DNA from 4 places in the Vreelandella titanicae genome. Region 1 is predicted to be linked to each of the others. Evidence: predicted binding sites of a transcription regulator. Region 1 holds the regulator's gene; each other region holds the start of a gene.

Region 1 (3,114 bases):
AGGGGTACCCGGCAACGCTAACGAAAAGATATAGAGCAGATCAGGATTGCGTAAACGAATACAGCCGTGGGACGCAGCAACGCCCATGGGCTCGTCAGGCGGCGTCCCGTGCAGGTAAATATAGCGCCGTTGCGAGTCCACCTGACCACCGCGGTTCACGCCCTTTTCCAAGCCACACAGCCACAGTATGCGGGTCAGAATCCAGTCACGCTCTGGATGCTCTTCGGCGAGTTCGGGCGAAAATGTCTCGCCCGTCCAGCGGCGACCTCGAAACACCGCATTTTCGGGCATATCACCGCCAATGGCCGCGCGCACATAGTGCCACCCGCGAGGGGTTTTACCACTGCCGTTGCGCTCCCCGCTTCCGGCAGCACCGGATGAAATAGAACACTCATGGAGCACTTTTGGCCCTCGCCAACAGCGCAGCAACTGTTCGGTAGTATCGATCTCCAGCCAGATATGTTCCGTTGGAGGTAGCTCAGCTAGCGTAGGAGTTCGCATGTTTTCCTTCTTCTGGCTTGGCACCGTCAAGGGCTATGGGTAACGGCGCATTCATAGCAGCCACCACTACCGGGAGCAATCGCCTGACCAAATCACGCACAGAGACCTGCTCGTGGTAATCCTTCTCCGCGATATCGCGTAGCGCATCGAGGCCAGACAGGGTAAAGATTACCGTGCCGAGCACAAAGTGTAGCCGCCAAAAACGCTCGGCGTCAGGCAGATCCGGCGTTGCTTTGCGCACAAGCTCGGTGAAGCGTGTAAACACATCGCCATACTCTTCCTGGATATAACGTCTTAGATGTCCCTGTGCTTGACTGTAGGCAAGACCCAGCAGGCGCATAAACACTTTCAAACTATTGCGCTCGGCGGGCACCGCGAGAACGGTAGTTGCCATGGTCTCGAGCAGTGTTTCCAGCGGGATAACGCGCCCGGCGTGTTGGCCCTCGAGCTCATCTAGAGCAGTATGAAAGCGCTGACTAAACGGATCCAGGTAGCGGGCAAAAACGGCCTGAATCAAGGCTTTTTTGGAACCAAAATGGTAATTAACAGCGGCTAAGTTAACCCGCGCTTTGCTAGTGATGTTGCGCAGCGAAGTTTCAGCAAAACCCCGCTCTGCAAACAGCACCTCGGCGGTGTCGAGTATACGGGTCACCGTATCAGATTGAGCCATGTCGCTCTCCAGGGAAACAGGTGTTTAAAACATAGCAAAATACTATGCCATAACGTAGGCGGGCTCAACGCTTGATTTATTGACAAAATGTGACGTATTAAATAAGCAGAAACTTAGTTTCAAACGATTAGAAAAATTGCATAGACATCGGCAATAGGCACTGACAAGCCATATACTGGACAGAGGAACATACTGTATACTTAAACACTTATTGATTAAGTCGACATTTAACTTGTTACTGTCTATTCACTATTTATGGAGTCTGGTATGTCGCGTCCGCTAACCGCTCGCCAACAGCACGTGTTTGATTTTATCGTTAAGACCATGGGCGAATTTGGCTACCCTCCTACCCGCGCCGAGATTGCCAAAGCACTTGGCTTCCGCTCACCCAATGCGGCTGAAGAGCACCTGCGCGCGCTGGAACGCAAAGGTGTTATTCGCATTATCCGCAACACCTCTCGCGGCATCCGCCTGCCCAACCAGGAACCTCAAGAAGTCCTGGATAGCGCAGTCACCGCCTTACCCACAACCAACGTGGAAGCCCCACCCACTGGCCTGCCTGTGATCGGGGAAGTAGCTGCCGGCAGCCCCATTTTGGCCGCCGAACATATTGATCGCTACTGCCCGCTACCGGCCGAGTACTTCACTCCCAAAGCTGACTATCTGCTGCGCGTACGCGGCCTTTCCATGAAGGATATTGGCATTTTGGAAGGTGATTTACTGGCGGTTCATCGCACTGACCGGGTTCGCGATGGCCAGATCGTGGTTGCCCGCCTGGACGATGAAGTAACGGTTAAACGCTTCAAACGCCAGGGGCACCAAGTGACGCTGTTTGCAGAGAACCCTGATTTTGCGCCCATTGAAATCGACCTGCGCTCTCAAGCGCTCGATATTGAAGGCGTTGGAGTCGGCGTAATTCGTGGTGGCAACGGCCAGGCACTCGGCTAATAAATCCGCTACTGCAGGTCGATATAGCGGTGGTCATTGAAGGTGGCCACCCAGTTTGGGTGATAGACCAGCAGGATGCTCAGCAGCATGCCAGTAATAAATGCCTCTGAAGGCATTAGCAGTGGTAAAAAACGCGCATACTCCTGGGCGAGATAGATCGCCTCAGGGTCTGTACCCGCGACGATAATCAGCACTACCGCCGCCAAGCCTCCTCCCAGCGTTGCCAGCGCCGCGCCAAAAAAGCCGCAGGCAAACAGAAATACCATCAAGTTATCCGGCAGGCGGCGATCTACCAGCCGCCATACCGTGCCAATAACGGCCGCCGGGACGATCCCGGTAACCAGCACATTTGCCCCCAGCAACATCCACTCATTGCGGCCAATCACCACCATGGCAATGTTGATCAGCACGTTGCTAATCAGCGCTAATGGCGCTTTAAAAACGAGTGTCATCAATACTGTAAAAACAAGGTGTAGCGTTAGCCAATCAACAGCCTGGGCACGAAGCTGCCACATCAGCATCACCGCCAGCGTAGCACCCAGCCAGCGGTGCTGAAGCGCTGAATCCGCTATCAACACCTGCCAGGGCCGCCCCCAAAGCGCCCATGCGATCACTGCTAACGAGAGTAGCCAGGTGAGCAGCAGCGCCCAGGGCGCTAATACACTTTGCGCAAATGACATGGCGGCCTCTCAGGTTGATGGGCGGGCATTATAGAGTACTTAGCTAAATACCACTGTCTTGTTGCCATGCACCAACACACGATCCTCTAAGTGCCAACGCAAACCTCGAGCGAGCACGGCTTTCTCCACATCACGACCAAAGCGGACTAGATCAGTAGGCGTATGACAGTGGCTAACGCGATGGATATCCTGTTCGATGATGGGGCCTGCGTCGAGTTCCTCGGTCACATAGTGGCAGGTAGCGCCAATCAGCTTAACCCCCCGCTGGTAGGCCTGGTGGTAGGGCTTAGCCCCGGCAAAAGAGGGCAAAAAGCT
Region 2 (3,114 bases), 2.4 Mb from region 1:
CAAAGACATCGCCTTGGGTAAAGGCACGGGCAGCGGTAACCAACTCTTCCAGGTTCTCGACCCGCGCTTGGCCTTTCTCGCCGCGCTCACTTTTGTGATGCTCTATCAGACCCGTGTGTATCGTGACGTGATCGATAATTTCGTGCAGCGCCATGCCAGAGGCATCGTTATCGAGCTGCTCGATCAGGTTGGCGAAGGTTTGCACGGCATTGGCCGCGCGGCCTTTCAAGGTGCCGTCGTTAATCGCATCGTGGAGCGCTTGCCAGAGAGGGATACTTTGTTCCCGAGCGCGCAGGCGGACAATCTCGACCGTGCGCGTGCCGATGCCGCGAGTGGGTACGTTAATCACCCGCTCCAGCGAGGCATCGTCGTCGCGGTTGAGCATCAGGCGAAGGTAGGCCAGGGCATTCTTGATTTCCAGGCGCTCGTAGAAGCGGTGGCCGCCGTAAATACGGTAGGGCATGCCTTGGCGAATCAGCGTCTCTTCCAGCAGCCGCGACTGAGCGTTTGAGCGGTAGAGAATCGCGATATCGCGGCGGTTAAAGCCTTCGTCGACCTTCTCCTTGATGGTATCGACGATATAGCGGGCTTCTTCCAGGTCGTTAAACCCAGCGTAAATTGAGATCGGCTCGCCTTCGATGCCGTCAGTCCACAGGTTTTTACCCATCCGCTCGCTGTTGTGGCTGATCAGCGTATTGGCGGCTTCCAGGATGGCGCTGGTGGAGCGATAGTTCTGTTCAAGCCGTACGGTGTGGGTTTGCGGAAACTCTTGCTCAAAGCGGCTGATATTCTCCACCTTGGCACCGCGCCAGCCGTAGATCGACTGGTCGTCATCACCCACCGCCGTCATCGGCGTCTTCATGCCGGTGAGCAGTTTTAGCCAAGCGTATTGCAGGGTATTGGTATCTTGGAACTCATCTACCAGTACATGACCAAAGCGCTCCTGGTAGTGGTTTAACAGCGCCGGGTTGTCGCGTAGTAGCTCCAGGCTTCGCAGCAGCAGTTCACCGAAATCGACCAGGCCGCCGCGCTCGCAGGTGAGCTGGTAGCGCTCGTAGAGCTCAACCATCTGGCCCATGTAGGCATCGCCATCCACATTGACCTGGTGCGGGCGCAGCCCCTCCTCTTTGCAGCCGGAGATAAAGTGCTGCACTTGGCGGGGTGGGAAGCGTTCATCGTCGATCGAGTAATCTTTCAGCAACCGTTTGACCAGGCGTAGCTGATCGTCAGAATCGATAATCTGGAAGTGTTGCGGCAGCTTGGCGTCCTGCCAATGGGTGCGCAGCAGGCGGTGGGCGATGGAGTGAAAGGTGCCTACCCACACATGGCGCATCGAGATGCTCAGCAGTGCCTCAAGGCGGGTGCGCATCTCTTTGGCGGCTTTATTGGTAAAGGTCACTGCCAGCAGAGCATAAGGGGACAGCCCTTCGGCCTGCATCAGCCAGGCGATGCGATGCACCAGCACGCGGGTTTTACCGGAGCCTGCGCCTGCGAGCACCAACAGATTACCTTGGGGGGCGCTCACTGCTTCGCGCTGGGCGGAGTTGAGCTGATCGAGAATCGCCGTGACGTCGTCCATAGTAGCCGCTGCCGGATCAAAAAATAGGCGGCTAGTCTAGCACAGCCAGCGAACTGGCTGTGTATACAGGTGTAGTGATTGCAGTTATTCGCAACTGCTACCTTTAAAAACTTTCTAACAGCGCCCTCGCGTAAGCCTGTCCTCGGCACCGAGGCTTATAGTTATGGCAGCGCTAAGAAGCTAATTATTCTTCTGGGAAACGCAGCGTATTCAGGCTCTTTTTAACTGCTTTGAGCTGTTCGGCGAGTTTCGGCCCGCGGGTTTTGGCCACACCCACGGCGAGTACATCGATCAGCACCAGATGGGCAATGCGCGAGCTAAGCGGGGTGTAAATCTCGGTGTCTTCATGAACATCGATATACAGCGGCAGGCTGACCTCTTCGGCGAGTGGCGAGCCGCTGGGGCACAGGCCAATGACTGTTGCACCCGCCTCGCGAGCCAGGCGTACGCTGGCGACTAGCGCTTTGGTACGGCCGGTTTGTGAAATTGCCACCACCACATCGCCATCGTTCAAGGTCACTGCCGACATATTCTGCATATGCGGGTCGGCGTAGGCAGAAGTGGAGATCTGCAGGCGAAAAAACTTGTGCTGGGCATCAAAGGCCACTGCACCGGAAGCCCCAAAGCCATAGAACTCGACCCGGTTGGCCATCGCCAGGGCGTTTACCGCACGGCCCAGGGCATCGTTATCCAGCCGGTCACGAACCGAGAGCAGTGTACCCACGGTCGAATCGAAGATGCTGTGGGAAAATTCAGCGACCGAGTCGCTGTCGTTCATGGAGAATTGCGCGAACTGACTGCCGCTGGCCAGCATTTGCGCCAGCTGTAGCTTGAAATCCTGAAAGCCATTGCACCCCAGCGCACGACAAAAGCGCACCACGGTAGGTTCGCTAACGGTGGCTTCGGTGGCCAGATCCACAATGCGCATGTGGATGACCTCTTCGGGGTTGCGCAGTACAAAACGCGCCACTTTTTGCTCGGAGCGTCGAAAGTGCTCCATGCGGCGTCTCATTTCATCGAACAGGGCGCGACTCACGTTCAGCTCCTTGGGTGCTCAACCAACAGGTAGTCAACAGTACGCCAATATACAGTCGTTTTAAACGACCGTTTCTGCCTATCTGCTCACTGTGATGCTTCGTATTGCTTCAATGCGATAAGGACAGTATGCCTCAATGAGCCCATAGGGCCACAAACTATTAGGCAGTGATCCAACAGCGTTTAAGGTCGTTAGTCAGTTTTTTTAAGATTGGTCATCATTTTGTCAAGTAGGTTATAGTAATAATTGAAGTGCCGCACTGCATCATCACAGTCGTCACGGATGCAGGTGGACGAAGGCATATTCATCTGGAGGAACGTCGATTATGAGAAACGTCGAACGAATCACCTCGGTTAAAAGCGAATTGCTCGACATCTTTATGAGTATGGAAGTCGATGAGCATGCCCAGCGCCAGCGCAGCGCTGCCCAACGCAGCTTAAGAGCGCGGCGGGGTATTGAGCTTCATCGTGAGTTTCAAAAGTTATCGCGGGATATCGCC
Region 3 (3,114 bases), 1.2 Mb from region 1:
GAGCTAAGCTACGTTGCTCGCGAAGTTTTTCAGCGCTGCGCTGGGCGTGGCGCCGTAGTGCATTATGTACTTCTGCAAAAACGCCGGTGGGCTGGCCGAAAGAGCGCGAGGTCATAATGCGTTGGCGCGGTTGATCCAGGGCGTTCATCTCCATACAAGGCGTGCCACGCAGCTCGAGCGCGGTGCGCGCCAGCACCACAGAGAAGCGCTTGCGCAACTGCTTGTCGTCGCTTTGACGCAAGTCCCAAGCGGTGGTCACGCCGCCAATCGCTAAGCGCCCGGCAAGCCGATGGCCGACGCCCCACACGCTGCCCACCGGCGTACGTTTGAGCAGCGCCTGCGTCGTGTGATCTTGTCCATTAAGCAGGCAAACGCCTTGGTAATGTGGGTCTTGCTTGGCAAGGTGATTGGCTAATTTGGCGAGCGTGTGGGTGGGTGCCAGCCCAACACACACCGGTAACCCTAAATGGCGGCGAATACGATGGTGCAATTCTCGCCCCAGCCTCTCACACTGCTCTGTGGTTAATCCTTCCAGGTAGACGAACATTTCATCTATTGAGTAGGGCGCAATTGCAGGGCAGGCATCGCGTAGTAGTTGGGTCAGCCGTGCCGACATATCTCCGTAGAGTTCATAGTTAGACGACAGCAGGTGGATCTCGCCGCGCTGACGCATTTCTTCAAGCTTGAAGGCTGGCGCACCCATAGGGATACCCAGCGCTTTTAACTCGGCGGAGCGGGCGATGACACAGCCGTCGTTGTTCGACATTACCCCCACGGGCCTACCTTCCAGCTTGGGCTGAAAAACCCGCTCGCAGCTGACGTAGAAGTTGTTGGCATCGACTAGACCGATCATCGCAAGTACTCGTGCACGACGGCGCGCACTACCCCCCATAGCTGGCAGTCGCTGCCTTCAAGTGGCAGTGGCGGATAGTTAGGATGTGTTGAGCACAGGTGCGGCGTTCCCCGATAGAGCGCATAGCGTTTAATTAGGGCCTCGCCCTCTAGCATAGCGACCAGAATATGTCCCAGTTGCGGTTCAATACTGCGATCAACCACCAGCAAGTCACCCTCAAAAATTCCCCAACCCTCCATGCTGTCGCCGGTGGCGGTGACATAAAACGTCTCAGTAGGGTTTTTAACCAGCCGTGTGTTGAGATCCAGCGTGCATGGCTCGTAATCCTGGGCTGGCGAAGGAAAGCCACTAAAACCAGCGCGGCCACAAGGCTGCGGCTGAGAGGTTAACGGCAAGGCAGGGGTAAAGTGAGAAGACTGGCCCGGCATCGTCGGCATCCTGGTGCTTAAAATATTGTATAAATATACAGTATTTTGCATGGCGAAGGAAAACGCAAATTGACGCCCCCTGAGATCGCTTCATTGCGTTCGCGATGACACTTTCTCTGTCATTACATGAATCACGCTCATGCAAGACCTGACGAGGATGCGATGAAAGTCGCGTCAGGCTGCGTTATGATAGCGCCCTCGCTTCTTCCATGATGACCCTTTCTCGTTACGAGGTTCCCGCCGATGTTCAGCCGCGATATGACAATTGCCGGATTTGATGATGTGCTGTTTGATGCCATGCAGAAAGAAGTGGAGCGCCAAGAGGCCCACATCGAACTGATCGCTTCCGAAAACTACGCCAGCCCCCGCGTACTCGAAGCTCAGGGCAGCCAGCTGACCAATAAATACGCTGAGGGCTACCCCGGTAAGCGCTACTACGGCGGCTGTGAGTTCGTCGATATCGCTGAAAACCTGGCCATTGATTACGCCAAAGAGCTGTTCGGCGCCACCTACGTGAACGTTCAGCCCCACTCAGGCTCGCAAGCCAACAGCGCGGTGTTCCAAGCGCTGGTTAAGCCAGGCGATACCATTTTAGGTATGAGCCTGGATGCGGGCGGCCACCTGACCCACGGTGCCAAGCCTAATTTTTCTGGCAAACACTACAACGCCATTCAGTACGGTCTGGATGAGCAGGGGTTAATTGATTACGATCAAGTGGCCCAGCTTGCTCGCGAGCACAAGCCCAAAATGATCATCGCCGGCTTCTCAGCCTATTCACAAATTGTTGATTGGGCCAAGTTCCGTGAAATCGCCGATGAAGTAGGCGCTTACTTACTCGTTGATATGGCCCACGTCTCTGGTCTGGTCGCGGCAGGCGTATACCCCAGCCCCTTGCCCCATGCCCATGTGGTCACCTCCACCACCCACAAAACCCTACGCGGCCCCCGCAGTGGCGTGATTCTCTCAGCGGAAAACGACGCTGATATCGAGAAGAAGCTACAGTCAGCGGTTTTCCCCGGCGGCCAGGGTGGCCCCTTGATGCACGTAATCGCCGCCAAAGCGATCTGCTTCAAAGAGGCTATGGAGCCCGAGTTCAAAACCTACCAGCAGCAGGTAGTTAAGAACGCTCAGGCAATGGCCAAGGTGTTTATCGATCGCGGTTACGACATCGTCTCTGGTGGTACCGAAGACCACCTCTTCCTGCTTTCGCTGATTAAGCAGGGCGTAACGGGCAAAGATGCCGATGCTGCTTTGGGTCGTGCTCATATCACCGTGAACAAGAACGCTGTTCCTAACGACCCGCAAAGCCCGTTTGTCACCTCTGGCCTGCGTATTGGCACCCCAGCGGTGACCACGCGCGGTTTCAGTGAACAAGAGTGTAGTACGTTGGCAGGCTGGATCTGCGATATTCTGGACGTACTGGCCAAGGGCGATGACACCAGCGCCATCGAAGCCCAGGTGCTGGATAAAGTGGCCGAGGTTTGTGCGCGGCTTCCGGTTTATAAATAAGCAGCTGTAACCATTCTCCTTGGCAAAGGATAGCCACAAAGAACGGGCGGCCCATTAGGGTCGCCCGTTCTTTGTTAGTGCTCTGTTCTTTGCTAAGAGTAAGGCCCCTAGTTCAGCTTTTCGAGAGCGGCCAAGCTCTGTTTTACCAGTGCCGATGCATCTGCTTGTGAAGCAGATTCGCTATAGCAGCGCAGCTCCGGTGCATTGCCAGAGGGGCGAAGGTGCACGATATCGCCATTTTCAAGCGTGGCTCTCAAGCCATCAGTGCTATTGACTGCTGAAATGCCAGCTTGTAAACCTAATGTTTGCTGCATCAGCTCAGGT
Region 4 (3,114 bases), 290 kb from region 1:
TGGCCCAATCAAATCGACATCAATGATCTTTAGCATACGTCACCTAACTTACCTGGGTTTTCACCAGACAAAATAATACTCATCCTTCCACTTCATCCGGAATCAACGCCAGCAGATCGGTGACACCAATATCTACACCGGCTTGGGAGAATAAAGTAGATGCCTGCCCGCGGTGGTGGGTTTGGTGATTGAAGAAGTGAACGATCAGGCTTGAGTAGCGCCGTTTTGAGGCCACTCCTTTTATGTTGTGATAACTCAGCGTGGTACTCAAATCGTCGTCTGTCAGCGCCGATACCCAGTTAATAATCACGGTATCGAGCCATTGGCGATGCGCTTTCAATCCCTTCAAGTCATCAAAGAGAATCTGATCAAGACGCTCTGGCGTAGGTAGTGCCACCATTACTTCAAGCGTCCTTGCGGAAGAAGAGGCGTGTGTTGCAAACCGTTTGAGCCAAATCGTGTCGGCTACCGCGATGTGGTTCAGTGTGCCAAAAATCGAGCCGAAGAACGCGCCACGCTCTTCAGCTAGTTCAGAGGCGCTCAGCTTACCGGCGGCATCATAGAGGTTAGTGTTCATCCACTGGTTATAAGTGGCTAACTGTTCGAAGTGTTGTTGAAGTGTCATGAGTTAAGACCCAAAAGCAGCATCTATTTAGAACGTTTGAAATATGGGGAAGAACAGCATCACCGCCCGCCTGCTACATCAATGAATGACCCCGTTACATAAGAGGCTTCGTCCGAGAGCAACCAAGCGATGGTATTAGCCACTTCTTCAGCGCTACCGCCACGCTGCATAGGAATCTGGGGAGCTAAACGATCAACCCGCCCTGGTTCTCCACCATCGGCATGCATATCAGTGTAGATAAAACCGGGGCGAACGGCGTTAACACGAATCCCCGAGCCAGCAACTTCGCGAGACAACCCCTTGGTTAGGGTATCCATGGCACCTTTCGATGCAGCGTAGTCAACATATTCAAAGGGCGAGCCTGTTTGCGAGGCAAGCGATGAGACATTGACGATTGCACTACCTGCTGGGAAGCGCCTGACGGCTTCTCTGGAGCACAGAAAACAGCTGACCACATTGCTATTAAGCACTTGGTTGAAGCGCTCAAGGTCGATATCGACCAGCTTGGATTGAGTAAACAGAATGCCTGCATTGTTAACCAAATGTGTCACCTTGCCAAAGCGCTCTTCTGCTGCATCAAACAGGCGGATAACGTCAGCTTCACTGCTAACATCCGCTTGACAGGCAAACGCTCGACCACCCGCTCGAATAATGCAATCAGCCACATCATCTGCCAGCTCCCTATTAGCAAGATAGTTCACGCACACTGCATAGCCTTTTGCGCCTAGCAATTTTGCGGTGACCGCTCCGATACCTCGGCTTCCCCCTGTCACGATGACCACTTTCGACATAACGTTTCCTCGCTGGCTCTTTAGTCACAAACCCACCTTGCACATTAAACCCACGATAGTTCTTTGGGTAGCGCCCTTTTAGCTACTGCAAGTTAATTAATTGACTGGCTATTGATTTCTTGCCACCTTACAACTACTGTATATAAAACCATATCAAAAGAGGTGAACCATGACATCTCTTGGAACACCAAGCTCCTATAAGGGTCGCGGGGCAACGTACGATCCGCACAATCGTTTTGCGCCTACCCGCAGCGAGGAGGAAGATGACGGCTGGTGGCGGGAAGAGGCCTCTACGACTATCGCTACCGAAGTGCGTGAGGAGGTGAGCAAAAGTGCTTTGTCGTGGAATCGCTCACCAGATTTACCTTTTGATCGCTCGCTGAACCCATATCGCGGCTGTGAGCACGGCTGCGTTTACTGCTATGCCCGTCCTTCTCACGCCTACTGGGACTTATCCCCAGGGCTGGATTTTGAAACCAAGCTGATTGCCCGCAGCGGCTTGGTAGAGCGGTTATCCGAAGAGCTGTGCCACCCTAATTACGTGTGTCGCCCGATCAACCTTTCCGGCAACACCGACTGTTATCAACCGTTAGAAGCTACCTACAAAACCACTCGCCGCCTGCTGGAGCTGCTACTGGAGTGTCGCCATCCGGTAACGCTGGTGACTAAAAGCACCTTAGTGCTGCGCGATTTGGAACTCCTGGCGGAGATGGCCGAACACCGGCTGGTGCGCGTGTTTGTCAGTTTGACCAGCCTGGATGCCAACTTGAAACGCACATTAGAACCACGGGCGGCATCACCTCAGGCGCGCTTGCGGGCCATTCGTGAACTGAATACCGCAGGTGTTCCAGTTGGTGCGCTCATTTCGCCGGTTATTCCGGGGCTAACCGATCATGAAATCGAAAAGCTCTTGGAAGCCGCCAGCCGTGCAGGGGCGAGAACCGCCGCCTGGATGCTGCTACGTTTACCCTATGAAGTGGCACCGCTGTTTGAAGCGTGGTTAGAAGCGCACTACCCTGAGCGCGCCGCAAAAGTGATGAGCCTAATGCGTCAGTGCCGTGGCGGTAAAGCGTACGATGCCAAGTTTGGTAAGCGCTTTCGCGGTGAAGGGGTATTTGCCGATTTAATTGCACAACGCTTTGCCCGCGCCAGCCGTCAGTGGAACATGCAGGATCGCACCGAGCAGGGCTTGAACACCCGGGATTTTCGCCCACCACGAGCGCAGCAGGATTTATTCATTTAAGCTAAGCAGCACGCGCATAAATCAGCTGCAAAGGAAGCCGAATGCCTGCTCTAAGCAAAACCAAATCGAGTTTTTACCGCCGCTTATACGTCGCCCATTTGATCGAACAAGGTGTCGCCAGTGTGCCGACGTTGATCGAGGCCACCGGTATGCCCCGGCGCACCGCACAGGATACGATTGCATCTCTTGCCGAGCTGGATATCGAGTGCGTATTTACGAAAGATGAGGGCGAGCGTCACAACATCGGCCGCTACCAGATACGTGATTGGGGGGCGATAGATCCACGTTGGGTGGCCACACACGCTGAGCGGCTAAAACAGGCGCTTGGCTATGCTAGTTAGTGTCATTTTCATCCGGTTCTGCCCAGGCCAGTCGTGCAGCGTTGAGGGTAACCGTCAGCGAACTTGCCGCCATGGCGAGTACCGCTACTAGCGGGGGGATCGCCATCAGCACCA

What was found. Region 1 encodes LexA, which represses DNA repair genes until DNA is damaged. Its sites were predicted from a motif close to TACTGTNTANNTANACAGTA; they were not measured.
Region 2: uvrD (DNA helicase II) is a predicted target of LexA. The motif match lies at 1,631-1,650, and genes of this name have one in related genera.
Region 3: HZS52_RS21125 (LexA family protein) is a predicted target of LexA. The motif match lies at 1,305-1,324, and genes of this name have one in related genera.
Region 4: HZS52_RS14445 (PA0069 family radical SAM protein) is a predicted target of LexA. The motif match lies at 1,551-1,570, and genes of this name have one in related genera.

Annotation. Positions count from the first base shown of each region.
Region 1 covers NZ_CP059082.1:3,434,075-3,437,188, reverse strand. The annotation lists gene HZS52_RS15865 (L,D-transpeptidase) at 1-501, opposite strand, end outside; gene HZS52_RS15860 (TetR/AcrR family transcriptional regulator) at 479-1,171, opposite strand; gene lexA (transcriptional repressor LexA) at 1,439-2,119, shown strand; gene HZS52_RS15850 (energy-coupling factor ABC transporter permease) at 2,128-2,799, opposite strand; gene purU (formyltetrahydrofolate deformylase) at 2,839-3,114, opposite strand, start outside.
Region 2 covers NZ_CP059082.1:1,063,991-1,067,104, forward strand. The annotation lists gene uvrD (DNA helicase II) at 1-1,579, opposite strand, end outside; gene hexR (transcriptional regulator HexR) at 1,764-2,615, opposite strand; gene HZS52_RS05045 (PA3496 family putative envelope integrity protein) at 2,941-3,114, shown strand, end outside.
Region 3 covers NZ_CP059082.1:4,600,835-4,603,948, reverse strand. The annotation lists gene HZS52_RS21130 (Y-family DNA polymerase) at 1-853, opposite strand, end outside; gene HZS52_RS21125 (LexA family protein) at 850-1,281, opposite strand; gene glyA (serine hydroxymethyltransferase) at 1,525-2,790, shown strand; gene HZS52_RS21115 (phosphomannomutase) at 2,898-3,114, opposite strand, start outside.
Region 4 covers NZ_CP059082.1:3,145,890-3,149,003, reverse strand. The annotation lists gene HZS52_RS14455 (DinB family protein) at 80-625, opposite strand; gene HZS52_RS14450 (SDR family oxidoreductase) at 685-1,416, opposite strand; gene HZS52_RS14445 (PA0069 family radical SAM protein) at 1,586-2,659, shown strand; gene HZS52_RS14440 (winged helix-turn-helix domain-containing protein) at 2,701-3,000, shown strand; gene HZS52_RS14435 (heavy metal translocating P-type ATPase) at 2,993-3,114, opposite strand, start outside.